DNA from 3 places in the Bacillus sp. PK6-013 genome. Region 2 is predicted to be linked to each of the others. Evidence: predicted binding sites of a transcription regulator. Region 2 holds the regulator's gene; each other region holds the start of a gene.
The links. The regulator NrdR, encoded in region 2, represses ribonucleotide reductase genes. The targets are predictions, from matches to a motif close to AACACNATATATNGTGTT.
Positions count from the first base shown of each region.

Region 1 (4,217 bases), 1.2 Mb from region 2:
AGATCGCGTGTCGTCATTGTATCTTTCAGGAACAATGTAAAGCTTATGCCTTGGTCAACGTGCTGCTGAATCGTCGAGATCATGTCGACAACTCTGAACATGTCCATATCATACGCTTCTTTATAGTAGAACCAGTTGCTCGGCGCAAGTCCAGGCATCGGATAGTACGTCTTGGAGTTGCCGTAAGTTCTTTCTTCAATCCGCTCCATGATCGGCATGACTGATGCCGTACTTGACTGTACATATGAAATGGACCCGGTCGGTGCGATGCACAGTCTGTAGCTGTGATACAATCCGTGTTCTTTGACAAACTGTTTCAGCTGTTCCCAGTCTTCTTTTGTCGGGATGTGCATGCCTTCAAAAAGCTTGGCCACTTTTTCGAATTTAGGCGAGAAATCTTGTGTAACATACTTTTCGAAGTATTCACCCGTTGCGTAAGCCGAACCTTCGTAGTTATGGTACGTCTCACCTTTTTCTTTGGCGATTTCGGCAGACCGTTCAATCGAGTAAAAGTTCATCATCATAAAGAAAGTGTTCGCGAAGTCCCTCGCTTCCTCACTTTCGTAGGCGATATTGTTCTGTGCCAGGAATCCGTGCAGGTTCATCGCTCCAAGGCCGATGGATTTCATCGCTTTGTTCGCTTTTTTGACCGCCGGTGCGTTCGTGATGTTCGTCGTTTCAGAAACGTGCGTCAGCGAATCGGTTGCAAGCTTAACCGTCTGCTCAAGCGATTTGTTTTTCATGACGTTCAATATGTTCAATGAACCAAGGTTGCAGGAGATGTCCAGGCCGATCTCATCTTCTTGACCGTAGTCTGTGTATGAAGAAACCTGTGAAGCCTGAAGAACCTCTGAGCAAAGGTTGGAAAATTTAACCTTGGAAATATGATTGTTCGCATGCGCGTTGTTGACATTGTCCTGGAACATAATGTACGGATATCCTGATTCCGATCTTAACATCGCAAGCTTTTCGAGCATCTTGCGCGGGTGGATTTTTTCTTTTTTGACGCGCGGATCTTCCACAAGCCGGTCGTACATCTCGTTCATATCCATTTCATCGAGGTGCTCGCCGTACGCTTTATAAACGGTGTGCGGATAGAATACGTATGCCGCTTTATCCTCTCTTGCAAGCTCGATGAATTTATCTGGAATGACGACTCCGATGGACAATGTTTTCACCCGGACATCCTCATCAGCGGAAATCTTCTTCGTATCGAGGAAATCGTTGATGTCGCGGTGGAAAATGTTTAAGTATGCAGCCCCTGAGCCTTGTCTTTGTCCCATCTGATCAGCGTAACGGAATGCGTTGTCAAGAAGCTTCATCACGCCGACAACGCCTTTTGTCGCGTTTTCGACGTCTTTGATCGCTTCGCCTTTCGCACGCAGTTTTGAAAGGTTCAACGATACGCCTCCGCCTAGCTTTGACAGCTGCATTGAAATATCAATCGCTCTCGAGATGTCGTTCAAGGAATCATTGACTTCCAAGAGGAAGCAGCTGACCAGCTCTCCGCGGCGTTTGCGGCCGGCATTTAAGAACGTCGGCGTGCTCGGCTGATACTCCTGGTTGATCATCATTCTGACGAATTCCTTCGCCTTCTCCTTATCCCCGTTTGCAAAAAATAAAGCTACGATAGAGATTCTGTCTTCATAGCGTTCAAGAATTTTTTTCTTGTCGTTTGTCTTCAGCGCATAGTCATTGTAAAACTTAAAAGCGCTCATAAAGGACGGGAATCTGAATTTTTTAGCGTAAGCCTCTTTGAACACTTCCTTGATTTCTTCGAACGTGTAGCGGCTTAAAAACTCTTCTTCATAGTAGTCATTCTTGATTAAGTAATCGATTTTCTCTTTCAGATCATGGAAAAATACCGTATTTTGGTTGATATAGTCTACAAAATAACTATGTACAGCTTCTTTATCTTTATCAAACTGGAATTTCCCGTCTTTTTGGATCATGATCTCATTGTTTAACTGGATCCATTTTGGCACTTGATTTTGTGACAATTCTTTCTACCTCCTGAGTAAACAGTTCAACGTCTTTGGCCGTCCCGCTGAGCTCAAATTTGCCGAGAATCGGAACCTGATACTGCTTCGAGATTTTTTCTGCGCTTTTCGCAAAATTGTCTCCCCACACTCTGTTTCCGCTTGCCGCAACTCCCAAAAGAAGATGGGCGTTTTTCTCAAGAAACATCTCAGTCGTTTTCGGAACTTCCCCAAACCCTGTCGTGTACGTGATCAAAACAAACGGTTCGTCTAGATACTCCTCTGTGCTGACTTTCCGTTTATTGCGAAAAGGCGTCTTATCCACAAAGCGCTGAACGTTTCCCGTTTTTGAATCAAATACGATCTGAATCATCATTATCACGACCTAGTAAAATTGTTTCCGAGTCTTTCAACTCGAACCTTACACAATATATAGTATACTATCATTCAAGAAAACACAATATATTGTGCTCAGGTTGATGAAAGTTCACAATTTGCTTCAGCTTAGGAGGCCTAAGGCCAAAGAAATATGAGTAGAATGAGAGCCGTTCGCTCATCCTACTCACAAACCGAAATCTATCATAACACGAAAAAAATTGAGTTAGTAGACTAGACTTTTTCGCTTATTTTTTGTAAGTGTCACAGCACTTGTTCTCGCATACCTCTTTAATATCGGCTTCGATGCCGAGTTCCTTAAGAACCGACTGAACAGCCGTCATGATCGACGCTTCCCTGACAAGTTCTTTTCCGTTGACGAGAATACTTGTGCCGTATTCATAGCAGGAATCATCTTCACACGTCTCTTCCCAATGGTTGATGACGATCTTAGGTTTCATTGTTCGCTCATTCCTTTTCATTTTCAAACTGAATTGATGTAAACACTACTTAGTTTAGCGATTAGATGCCGCTTTGTAAATTTGAATGCCTCGGTCTTTCACAGGACGTGATGACGGCGGCGTTTTAGACAGGATGTCCGGCAATTGGCCGCCGTTCCTTTTATTCCCAGACTCCTGCTCGGCAGGACCGGCAACGGCCGCAGTTGATTGTAAAGTCGCCTCGAAAACGACAAAATCCCAAAACAGTAAACAGTAAACTGTTTCAGGATTTTGTCAGGCAATCTGAAAAGACCATGCCAGGCATGGTCTTTTAGCCGTAAATCGCTATTCGAGTTCGAGTTGAACGTTTTTTTTGCGGTGCAAATGTGGAAATGGCATGTTTGTATATAAGCTGCTGCTTTCCTTCCGATTCAATCAACACTGTAAAGTTGTCAAATCCTTTTACTTGTCCGCGCAGCTGAAATCCATTCAGTAAAAAGACCGTGACAAATGTACTTTCTTTCCGAATCTGATTCAAAAACTGATCTTGAATATTTATCGATTTCATGTTTCTGGTCCTCCTTGTTTCTCTATACCATACTGTTTCGATTAAAGTTCGAGCTTTCCTGCTATGTAAGTGAAAATTTCCTGTTTTTTCTGCTCGATATTGACAGGGGGCGTCATGTCATACCAGGCGACATCCATTTGATTTCTGAACCATGTCAGCTGTCTTTTGGCGTAGCGTCTCGAATTCCGCTTCAACGTCTCAACCGCCTCTTCCAAGGACGCTCTGCCTTCAAGGTGCGCATAAAGCTCTTTGTACCCGATGGCCTGAACAGACTGGCAATTTCTTATGTTTTCATCATAAAGCTGTTTCACTTCATTCAGCAGCCCCTCATCCATCATCTGGTCTACGCGGCTGTTGATCCTGTCATACAGCACTTCCCGTTCCATCGTCAAACCGATGAGAGCCGTGGTGTATAACAGCTCTTTTCGCTGTCCTTCTATATGTTCAGACATCGTTTTTCCTGTCGTATGGAAAATTTCAAGCGCCCTGATGACCCTTCGTTTATTGTTTGGATGTATGGCTTTTGCCGCTCCGGGATCGCGCTCTTTCAAAAGACAGTGAACATATTCGGCTCCTCTCTTGTCAGAGAGCGCCTCCATCTCCGCTCGGAACTCAGGATCGCCCGCTTCCTCTGTGAATGAATAGTCATAAAGGACAGACTGGATATAGAGCCCTGTCCCCCCCACAATCATCGGAAGCTTCCCTCGCCTGCCAATCTCTGCGATTTTTTGTCTGACGATCTCCTGATATTCAGCAACCGAGAAAGATTCCGTCGGTTCTTTAATATCGATCAAGTGATGCGGAACCCCGTTCATTTCTTCTTCTTTAATTTTTGCTGTGCCGATATCCATTCTT
Region 1 is NZ_CP096417.1:2,400,498-2,404,714, forward strand. It holds gene nrdE (class 1b ribonucleoside-diphosphate reductase subunit alpha) at 1-2,000, opposite strand, end outside; gene nrdI (class Ib ribonucleoside-diphosphate reductase assembly flavoprotein NrdI) at 1,957-2,352, opposite strand; gene M1E03_RS12090 (hypothetical protein) at 2,603-2,815, opposite strand; partial or broken gene hfq (RNA chaperone Hfq) at 3,140-3,362, opposite strand; gene miaA (tRNA (adenosine(37)-N6)-dimethylallyltransferase MiaA) at 3,404-4,217, opposite strand, start outside.
Region 1: the regulator NrdR is predicted to act here: its motif matches at 2,434-2,451, upstream of nrdI (class Ib ribonucleoside-diphosphate reductase assembly flavoprotein NrdI).

Region 2 (4,217 bases):
ACGCGAATTTGATGCGGAGCGTCATACGATTATTTCAAACGCTTCCTGTACGACGAATTGTCTCGCTCCTGTCGCAAAAGTGCTTGATGATGCATTTGGCATTGAAAACGGCCTGGTGACCACTGTTCACGCATTTACAAATGATCAAAAAAATATTGATAATCCGCACAAAGACTTGAGAAGGGCGCGCGCCTGCGGTTCTTCGATCATTCCGACAACGACAGGCGCCGCGAAAGCGCTGTCACTTGTCATGCCACATTTAAAAGGAAGAATGCACGGCCTGGCCCTGCGCGTTCCCGTCTCAAATGTGTCACTCGTTGACCTTGTGGCTGATTTAAAAAGCGATGCGACGGCAGAAGATATTAATGAAGCGTTCCGAATGGCGGCGGCAGGCTCGATGTCCGGGATCCTCGATGTATGCGATGAACCGCTTGTCTCATCCGATTTTAATACGAATCCATACTCGGCGGTGATCGACAGCCTTTCAACAATGGTGCTTGAGAACAGAAAGGTGAAAGTGCTCGCATGGTATGACAACGAATGGGGATATTCGTGCAGGGTTGTCGATTTAATCAGATACGTGGCTTCAAGAATGAAACACCCTTCGGCTGTATAAAATAAGAGCATGGACGGATAAAAAATAAATACCCCTTAACCATCAAATGATAAAACCGCCTTGCAAAAAATATTCAAACAAAGTATACTATTTTTCGTGAACTTCTAGTTCGTGAGCGCTTCGGCATTACTTAAAGGGTTAGGACCTCTCCGGACTAACTTTCCCCCGTGGTAAATGACCGGTTCAGTTGCTTGGAAATTCACTTTTCTAATTCTTGTTAAGGGGGGTCCATGCTATGGAAACAATGGGGCGTCACGTTATCTCCGAACTGTGGGGATGCGATTTTGATAAGCTGAATGACATGGATTTTATTGAAAAAACGTTTGTAAATGCGGCACTGAAGTCAGGTGCTGAGGTACGTGAGGTAGCCTTTCATAAGTTTGCACCTCAAGGTGTAAGCGGGGTTGTGATCATTTCTGAATCTCACTTGACCATTCACAGTTTTCCTGAACACGGATATGCCAGCATTGATGTTTATACTTGCGGAGATTTAGATCCGAACGTAGCTGCCGATTATATCGCAGAAGAATTAAGAGCAGAAACAAGAGAGAACATTGAAATACCGAGAGGCATGGGACCTGTTCAGGTGAAACAGGCCAACGCCAAAGCACAGGCACTTTAATGCCGATAGAGGAGCTGGATGAAAAAGCGGACACCGCTTTTAAAATCCGCTCCTTTTTCTTTCCTCTCGCGACAATCCCCGAAACATATTCTCCCCGGCATTCTCTTGCCCTAATTTGTTTTCCCTTGGAAATCAACCATTTTTTTAATAAAATATAGAGAAGAAAGACAAAGGGGACAGGGGATATGAGTCTTTTTCAAAACATTCACCGGTTTTTTTCTACACACGCCGAAACGTCTGACCGCCATCCTTCGGACGAGCTGAAGAGCCGCTATTATAAAGCGGCGTCAAAAGAAACGCTCAATGCTGTAAAGGAAGTGCTGGAAGGCCTTGACGGCTGTAAGGTGACATCGGTGTCGGAAGAAAGAGGAGAAATCAGCGCCGAGGTGAAAAAAACGAGAAAAGCTTTTGTGGTGGCGACAGTCGTGTCGATTCGCCCTTTTGATACAGCGGTGGATTTTAATGTGTCAACGGAAACGTTTTTGCCGACCGATTTTGGCTACAGCCGCGGGCTTGTCTCGACGCTATACAGCGAACTGGACGGAAAGCTGCAGAAATCTGTACATTCAAACAATTGAATAGGGAGCTGAAAAAATGAAATGTCCAGCATGTCAGCATAACGGGACGAGGGTTTTGGACTCCCGTCCCGTTGACGAAGGCAGATCGATTCGCAGAAGACGCGAATGCGAATCATGCAACTATCGATTTACTACATTTGAAAAAGTGGAAGAAATTCCGCTCATCGTCGTAAAAAAAGAAGGAATCCGGGAAGAATTCAGCCGCGAGAAGATGCTCCGCGGTTTGATCAAAGCGTGCGAAAAACGCCCTGTCGCCTTAAAGCAACTTGAGGATATTTGCTTTGAAATTGAAAAAGAGCTTAGAAATCAAGGCGTTGCTGAAGTGAAAAGCGATATGATCGGAGAAATGGTGATGGACCGGCTTGCGAAAATCGACGAAGTCGCATACGTCCGGTTTGCTTCAGTATACCGCCAATTTAAAGATATTAACGTATTTATCGACGAGCTGAAAGACTTAATAAAGAAAGAACGGTAAAGAGCTGTAAATTAATCCAGCTCTTTTCTCATGATAAAACCACGGTCGTGTGACATGAAGGCCTGAAAAAGGTGTAAAATGAGGACAAGAAACAAAGTGGAAGGTTGACAAAAGATATGAGTAATTATTGGAAAGACTTGCTTCCTGTCGATCCGTACGTTGTCAAAAGCTGCGGATTGCTTCAGGACTTGGACCGGCAAATTGTCACGCTATTGTATCAGCCTCTAATCGGCTCTTTTTCATTCAGCTTGTTTCTCACGCTGTGGGGGGAACTGGAGCAAAACAGAGTCTGGGGGAAAAGCTCGACTCACAGACAGCTGATGGCGGCGATGCAGACCAACCTGAAGACGATTCACTCAGAGAAGGAAAAGCTTGAGGGAATCGGACTGTTGAAAACTTATATGAAAGAAACGGAAGACGAGCGTTTGTTTATATATGAATTGATTCCGCCGCTCAGACCGGATGAGTTCTTTCAGGACGGCATGCTGAATGTCTTCTTGTACAACCGCGTCGGAAAAGCGAGGTTTCAGCAGCTGAAAGAATACTTTTCCCACCCGTCTGTTCCCGAAGAAGCACGGGATATCACCCGTTCTTTCAACGAAGTTTTTGCATCTGTCCAGCCGAGCGAATGGAAGATGTCTGACGATATGATCGAAGCGATGGAGCTTCGCGAAGATCGTGAATGGATGAAAGAAGGGAATGGCAAACCGGCGGCGGTCACAGACGACGCCTTTGACTTTCAACTGTTTCTCGCCGGTTTATCCGACACGCTTATTCCGAGAAAAGCGCTGTCAGACCAAGTGAAGGAAACGATTAAAAAGCTCGCCTTTCTCTACGGGATCGAACCGCTTCAGATGCAAAACGTCGTCATGTCAGCCGTTGATGAGCACGATACGATCACGACAGAAGCGCTCAGAAAAGCGGCGAGCGACTGGTATCAGATCGAGCGCAGCGGCCCGCTTCCGGAGCTCGTCGACAAAGTGCAGCCGATGAATCTCCGCGAACAGCCGAATCAACAGTCGTCAACGAACGCCAAGGAAGACAATTTGATCGCTTTGCTTGAGCAGGTATCGCCGAAAAAGCTGCTGCAGGATATCGGCGGCGGAGCGGAACCATCCAAAGCCGATCTGAAAATTATAGAAGAAATAATGCTTGACCAAAAATTAGAGCCCGGCGTCATCAATGTTCTGATTTATTATGTCATGCTGAAAACCGATATGAAGCTTTCGAAAAATTACACCCAAAAAATAGCTTCTCACTGGGCCAGAAAAAACGTTCGCACGGTTAGAGAGGCTATGAAGCTTGCGAAAGAAGAAAACCGCCAATATCTTGAATGGGCGGAAGGGAAGAAAAAGCCTTCCCGGAACAAGAAAGTCATCAGGGAAGAAAAGCTGCCTGACTGGCTTCGGGAAAGTGACGAAGCCGACAGTAAACCGCTCGAAACAGAGCCGGCCGGTTCCGTAACGAGAGAAGGCTTTGACCAACAGAAGCAGAAGCTGCTCGAAGAAATAAAAAAACTGAAAAACCATTCCGCTCTTTAATGTGAGGTGAAGATGATGGAGCCGATTAAACGCGCTTTGCAAGGCGTGACGACGAGACCCGATTTTCAAAAACGCCTTGAAGATATGAAAGAAAAAGTGCTCTCTGACAAGGATGTTCAGGAGTTTTTAAACAGCCGCCAGTCAGAAGTGGATCAAGGAATGATCGACAGGAGCCTAAACAAGCTTTATGAATTTACACAGCAAAGCAAAGCATGCCAAGACTGCTCGAGTCTGAAAGAGTGCAAAAACCTGATTCAAGGTTATCATCCAAAGCTTGTGATGAACGGAAAAACGATCGATGTTCAATATGACAGGTGTCCGGAAAAAAAGGCAGCGGACGAGAGGGAAAGACAGCGGTCGCTGATTAAAAGCATCTATATTCAAC
Region 2 is NZ_CP096417.1:1,242,621-1,246,837, forward strand. It holds gene M1E03_RS06305 (glyceraldehyde-3-phosphate dehydrogenase) at 1-616, shown strand, start outside; gene speD (adenosylmethionine decarboxylase) at 852-1,238, shown strand; gene M1E03_RS06315 (cytosolic protein) at 1,424-1,816, shown strand; gene nrdR (transcriptional regulator NrdR) at 1,833-2,291, shown strand; gene M1E03_RS06325 (replication initiation and membrane attachment family protein) at 2,408-3,832, shown strand; gene dnaI (primosomal protein DnaI) at 3,848-4,217, shown strand, end outside.

Region 3 (4,217 bases), 700 kb from region 2:
ACACTCATATCAAATCCGTTATTGATATTCCAGCTTTGTTTATTATGGCAGCCTTCACACATATGCGGGCAGCCCGCTAAAAACACGACTGTTCTCAGTCCTTCTCCGTCTACGATGCTGTCATGGATAATATTCATCACTTTCATAGGTGCTTCACTCTGTCCTTTTCTTCTTGTCTTTTCGCCGAATTCCACTTTGACATATCTCCGACTAAATATCCCGTAATCCGTCTGATCCGTTCAATCAAAGCCTCATCTCGATTTTTGCACTGCGGGCACTCGTTATCGATGATTCCGGTAAATCCGCACGCCTTGCAGTGGTCGACAGGATGGTTGATCGAGGCGTAGCCCATGCCTGACCGGCGCATGGCGGTTACAATCATGTCCATCGCTTTAATGTTTTTTTTCGGGTCTCCGTCCAGCTCAATGTAGCTGATATGCCCGCCATTGCACATCAAATGGAACGGCGCTTCTTTTCTGATCTTTTCAACCGCAGTCAGCTTATAGTGAACAGGGATGTGAAACGAGTTCGTATAGTAGATCCGGTCTGTGACATTGTGGATCGAACCGAACTCCAATTTATCTTTTTTGACAAATTTCCCTGAAAGTCCTTCTGCCGGTGTGGCGATCAAAGAAAAGTTCAGCTTGTGTTTTTCTGTGGCTTCATCGGCCTTATCTCTCATCGACTGAACGATTTTTTTGCCGAGTTCAAACGACTCTTCGCTTTCTCCGTGATGTTTTCCTGTCAATGCAGTCAAAGCTTCAGCCAGTCCGATAAATCCGATGCTCAATGTTCCGTGCTTTAGCACATCCTCGAGCGTGTCCTCAGGATCAAGCTTCTCGCTTTCATGCCAGATGCCTTGCGAATACAGGAACTTAAAGTCTTTTGCTCTTTTTTTGCATTGAAAGGCGTACCGTTCAAGCAGCTGTTGAATCGTTAATTCCATGTAGCGGTTCAGCAAAGCAAAAAACTGTTCAACATTTTCGCTGAGCAGCGCTATTTTGACAATGTTGATCGAGGTGAATGACAAATTCCCTCTGCCGATGCTGTTTTCTTTCCCATGAATATTGGCCATGACGCGCGTTCTGCATCCCATATAAGCGATTTCGCTTTCCGGTGTTCCGTCATAAAAAGGTTTATTCACGGGCGAATCGATAAAGCTAAAGTTCGGAAACAGCCTTTCAGCGCTCGTTTCCAATGCAAGCCGGTACAAGTCATAGTTAGGGTCTGTTTGATCGACGTTGACGCCTTCTTTCATTTTGAAGATCTGAATCGGAAAAATCGGCGTCTCCCCCTTGCCGAGACCTGCTTTTGTCGCCTTCAGAATATTTTTGATCAAAAGGCGGCCTTCCCTTGACGTATCCGTGCCGTAATTAATTGAAACAAACGGAACCTGTCCGCCGCCCCGCGAATGCATGCTGTTGGCATTATGTATAAAGGCTTCGCACGCTTGGTAAGTTGTGTTGTCCGTTTCTTCCCACGCTCTTTCCCTTATCTCTTCTTCTGTCAAAGTTGTCGGGTATTGTTTGATTTTCACCAGATGCTTTTCGTACGTTTTGCGGACGTAAGGCGCCAGATCGTAATCGAACATCGGAAATGACTGGCCGCCGTGCTGCATATTTTGATTCGATTGAAAAATGATGGATGCGAGTGACAATGCGCTCATAATGTCCTTCGGTTCCCTGAGGGAGCCGTGGCCTGTATGGAATCCGTCTTTTAACAGCCGGCCCAAAGGGATCTGGCAGCAAGTCGTTGTCCCGCTCGGCATATAGTCTAAATCGTGCGGATATATCAAGTTGTCATCGACTGCTTTCTTGATTTCCGGCGACATTAAGTACTGGAGCGCATAATGTCTGGAACTCTCGGATGCAAACCGGCTCATTTGCCCCATCGGAGAGCGGCCGTCTACGTTGGCATTTTCCTGCATAATATCGTGATCTCCATACCCGACGATATCATGAAATGTTTCTGTCAATTGCAATAATCCCTGTTCTTTAAAGCCTGTTGTCATCCTAATCTCTCCTAAAAAGTAGCATATATAGTGCCCGAACTTTCGAAAGACACTACATATTGATATTAGCACAAATGATACCCGTTAAATTTAGCAATTTGGTGACGTTATTTCAAAACGGTCATAAAAAAAACGCCCCGGACAAAATGTCCCGGTGCGTCAGCGGCGAAATGACTTGTAATCGATCGTCATTTGTTTCGGAGGTTTTCTTTGTTTTGTCCGTTTTTCGATCCAGACGGTTGCAAGCGGCGTCAGAAGCGAGGTGACAATGACGCTTGTCGCGATGATCGCGGTCGCTGAATCAGCCACCGGCGCAAACACGGGGTTTGCATCGGCAAGCGCATACGGCACGGCTACCGCAGCCCCGGCCGTTGACGATGCCGCGACGCCCGCGACGCCGTCTCCTCTTGCGACAAAGCGGTCCAGCAGGTATAGAGAAGCACCCGAGAGAACGACGACTGATACGCCGACAACAATACCTAAAAAGCCGGATTGGATTAACATTTTAAAATCGAGCGTGTTTCCCAGTGAAAATGCGAAGAACGGAATGATCGCCGGTACGACTTTTCCGAACAACTCGCGCAATTCAGGGTCAAGGTTTCCGAGAATACAGCCGAGTAAAAACGGGATGACGGTTGCAGCCAGCGTCTCCCAGGGAAATGCTGCGAGCCCTGTCACACCGAAAGTGACCATCGTCATAAACGGGCCCGATTCCGTGCTGATAAAGGCGAAAGCACCGGCGTCTTCCTTTCTTCCCATGTGGTTCATTAACGCCAAATACAGACCGCCGTTCGTTTCATTCATAACGGCTACAATAGCAAGCACTGACAGTCCGGCAAAAAACCCGCTTTGAATGCCTTCATCTGGAATGAACTGCGCTGCGATCAAACCCAATAATGCGGCAATGCCGACTTTGCCGATCAGAAGTGTCAGTCCCTTCCTCGCAATATATCCTGAAGAACGAAAATCTATTGTTGCACCAACGCAAAAGATAAATACTCCTAAAATCGGCAGCGTTCCGGTAATCAGGGCGCCTGTAAATCCGCCGAAAAACTCCGCGGTTCCCGGAGCAAACGTATTCAGCGTTGCGCCCAGAAAGAGCGGAATGATCATTATGCCGCCCGGCACACGTTCAATCGTTGCTTTAATTTTCATCATTTTTTCTCCCATTCTAGAAATTAATGAAAAAACAAAGCTGTCGATCTTGCAAAATCTGAAGTCTTTTCACGCTGCGCACGCTTTAATTCTGCCGAATCCGACGCTGAAAGATACGCTGGATATCCGCTTCTGACACTTTGTTCAGCTGGCTTCCCACTCCAACTGCCAATGCTCCGGCATCGAGCCATTTCTCCACATCGCCCGGATGGATCCCCCCGGTTGGTATGAAACGAACCTTCGGAAAGGGGCCCGCGAGGTTTTTCATGTAAGGAATCCCGGAAGTCCCCCCTGGAAACAGCTTAAGAACCCGAAAACCCTTTGAGACCGCTTCCATAATTTCGCTCGGTGTTAATATGCCGGGAATAAAAAATGTATGCAATGAGGCGGCTTCCTCAGCCAATTTTTCTGAAAAACCCGGACTGACGATGAATTTTGCCCCCGCTGCCGCGGCTTCCCTCGCCTGTTCGCTTTCAACCACCGTTCCGGCTCCGACAAGGAGGCCGTCTTTTCCTGCAAATTTTTCAATCAGCTCAGACGCTCCCGGCGTCGTATATGTGATTTCAATCGCAGTAATTCCTTTGTCGATCAATCTGTGAATGCTTTCCTCAGCAGCTTCCTTATCGCCTGCGCGGACGACCGCGATCAGCCCGGCCTCGGCCAGCTGCTCCTGCACTTTTCCGATCATAGACATTTCCATTACGGTCAACCTCCTGTTTTTTGGTTGTTTGCCTCTGCGGCCATAAAAGCTTTCAATTGATCCCTTGACGGCAGACCGTCCATATCACCCGGAGCCATGACGGCCAGAGCTCCGATCGCATTTGCCCTCTGAACTGCTTCTTCAAGCGGCAATCCGTCTAATAGACCGCTGATCATGCCGACGGCAAAACCGTCACCAGCGCCAACGGTATCAACAACCTTTTCCACCTGATAACCCGGCACATAACCCTCTTTGTCCGGTGTCCGGTAATAAGCCCCCTCTTTTCCAAGCTTGATGACAATGACCTTGACCCCCTGCATCACATAATATTTAGCGATATCCTCGGGAGAA
Region 3 is NZ_CP096417.1:544,691-548,907, reverse strand. It holds gene nrdG (anaerobic ribonucleoside-triphosphate reductase activating protein) at 1-146, opposite strand, end outside; gene M1E03_RS02685 (anaerobic ribonucleoside triphosphate reductase) at 143-2,011, opposite strand; gene kdgT (2-keto-3-deoxygluconate transporter) at 2,171-3,166, opposite strand; gene M1E03_RS02675 (bifunctional 4-hydroxy-2-oxoglutarate aldolase/2-dehydro-3-deoxy-phosphogluconate aldolase) at 3,252-3,866, opposite strand; gene M1E03_RS02670 (sugar kinase) at 3,872-4,217, opposite strand, start outside.
Region 3: the regulator NrdR is predicted to act here: its motif matches at 2,029-2,046, upstream of M1E03_RS02685 (anaerobic ribonucleoside triphosphate reductase).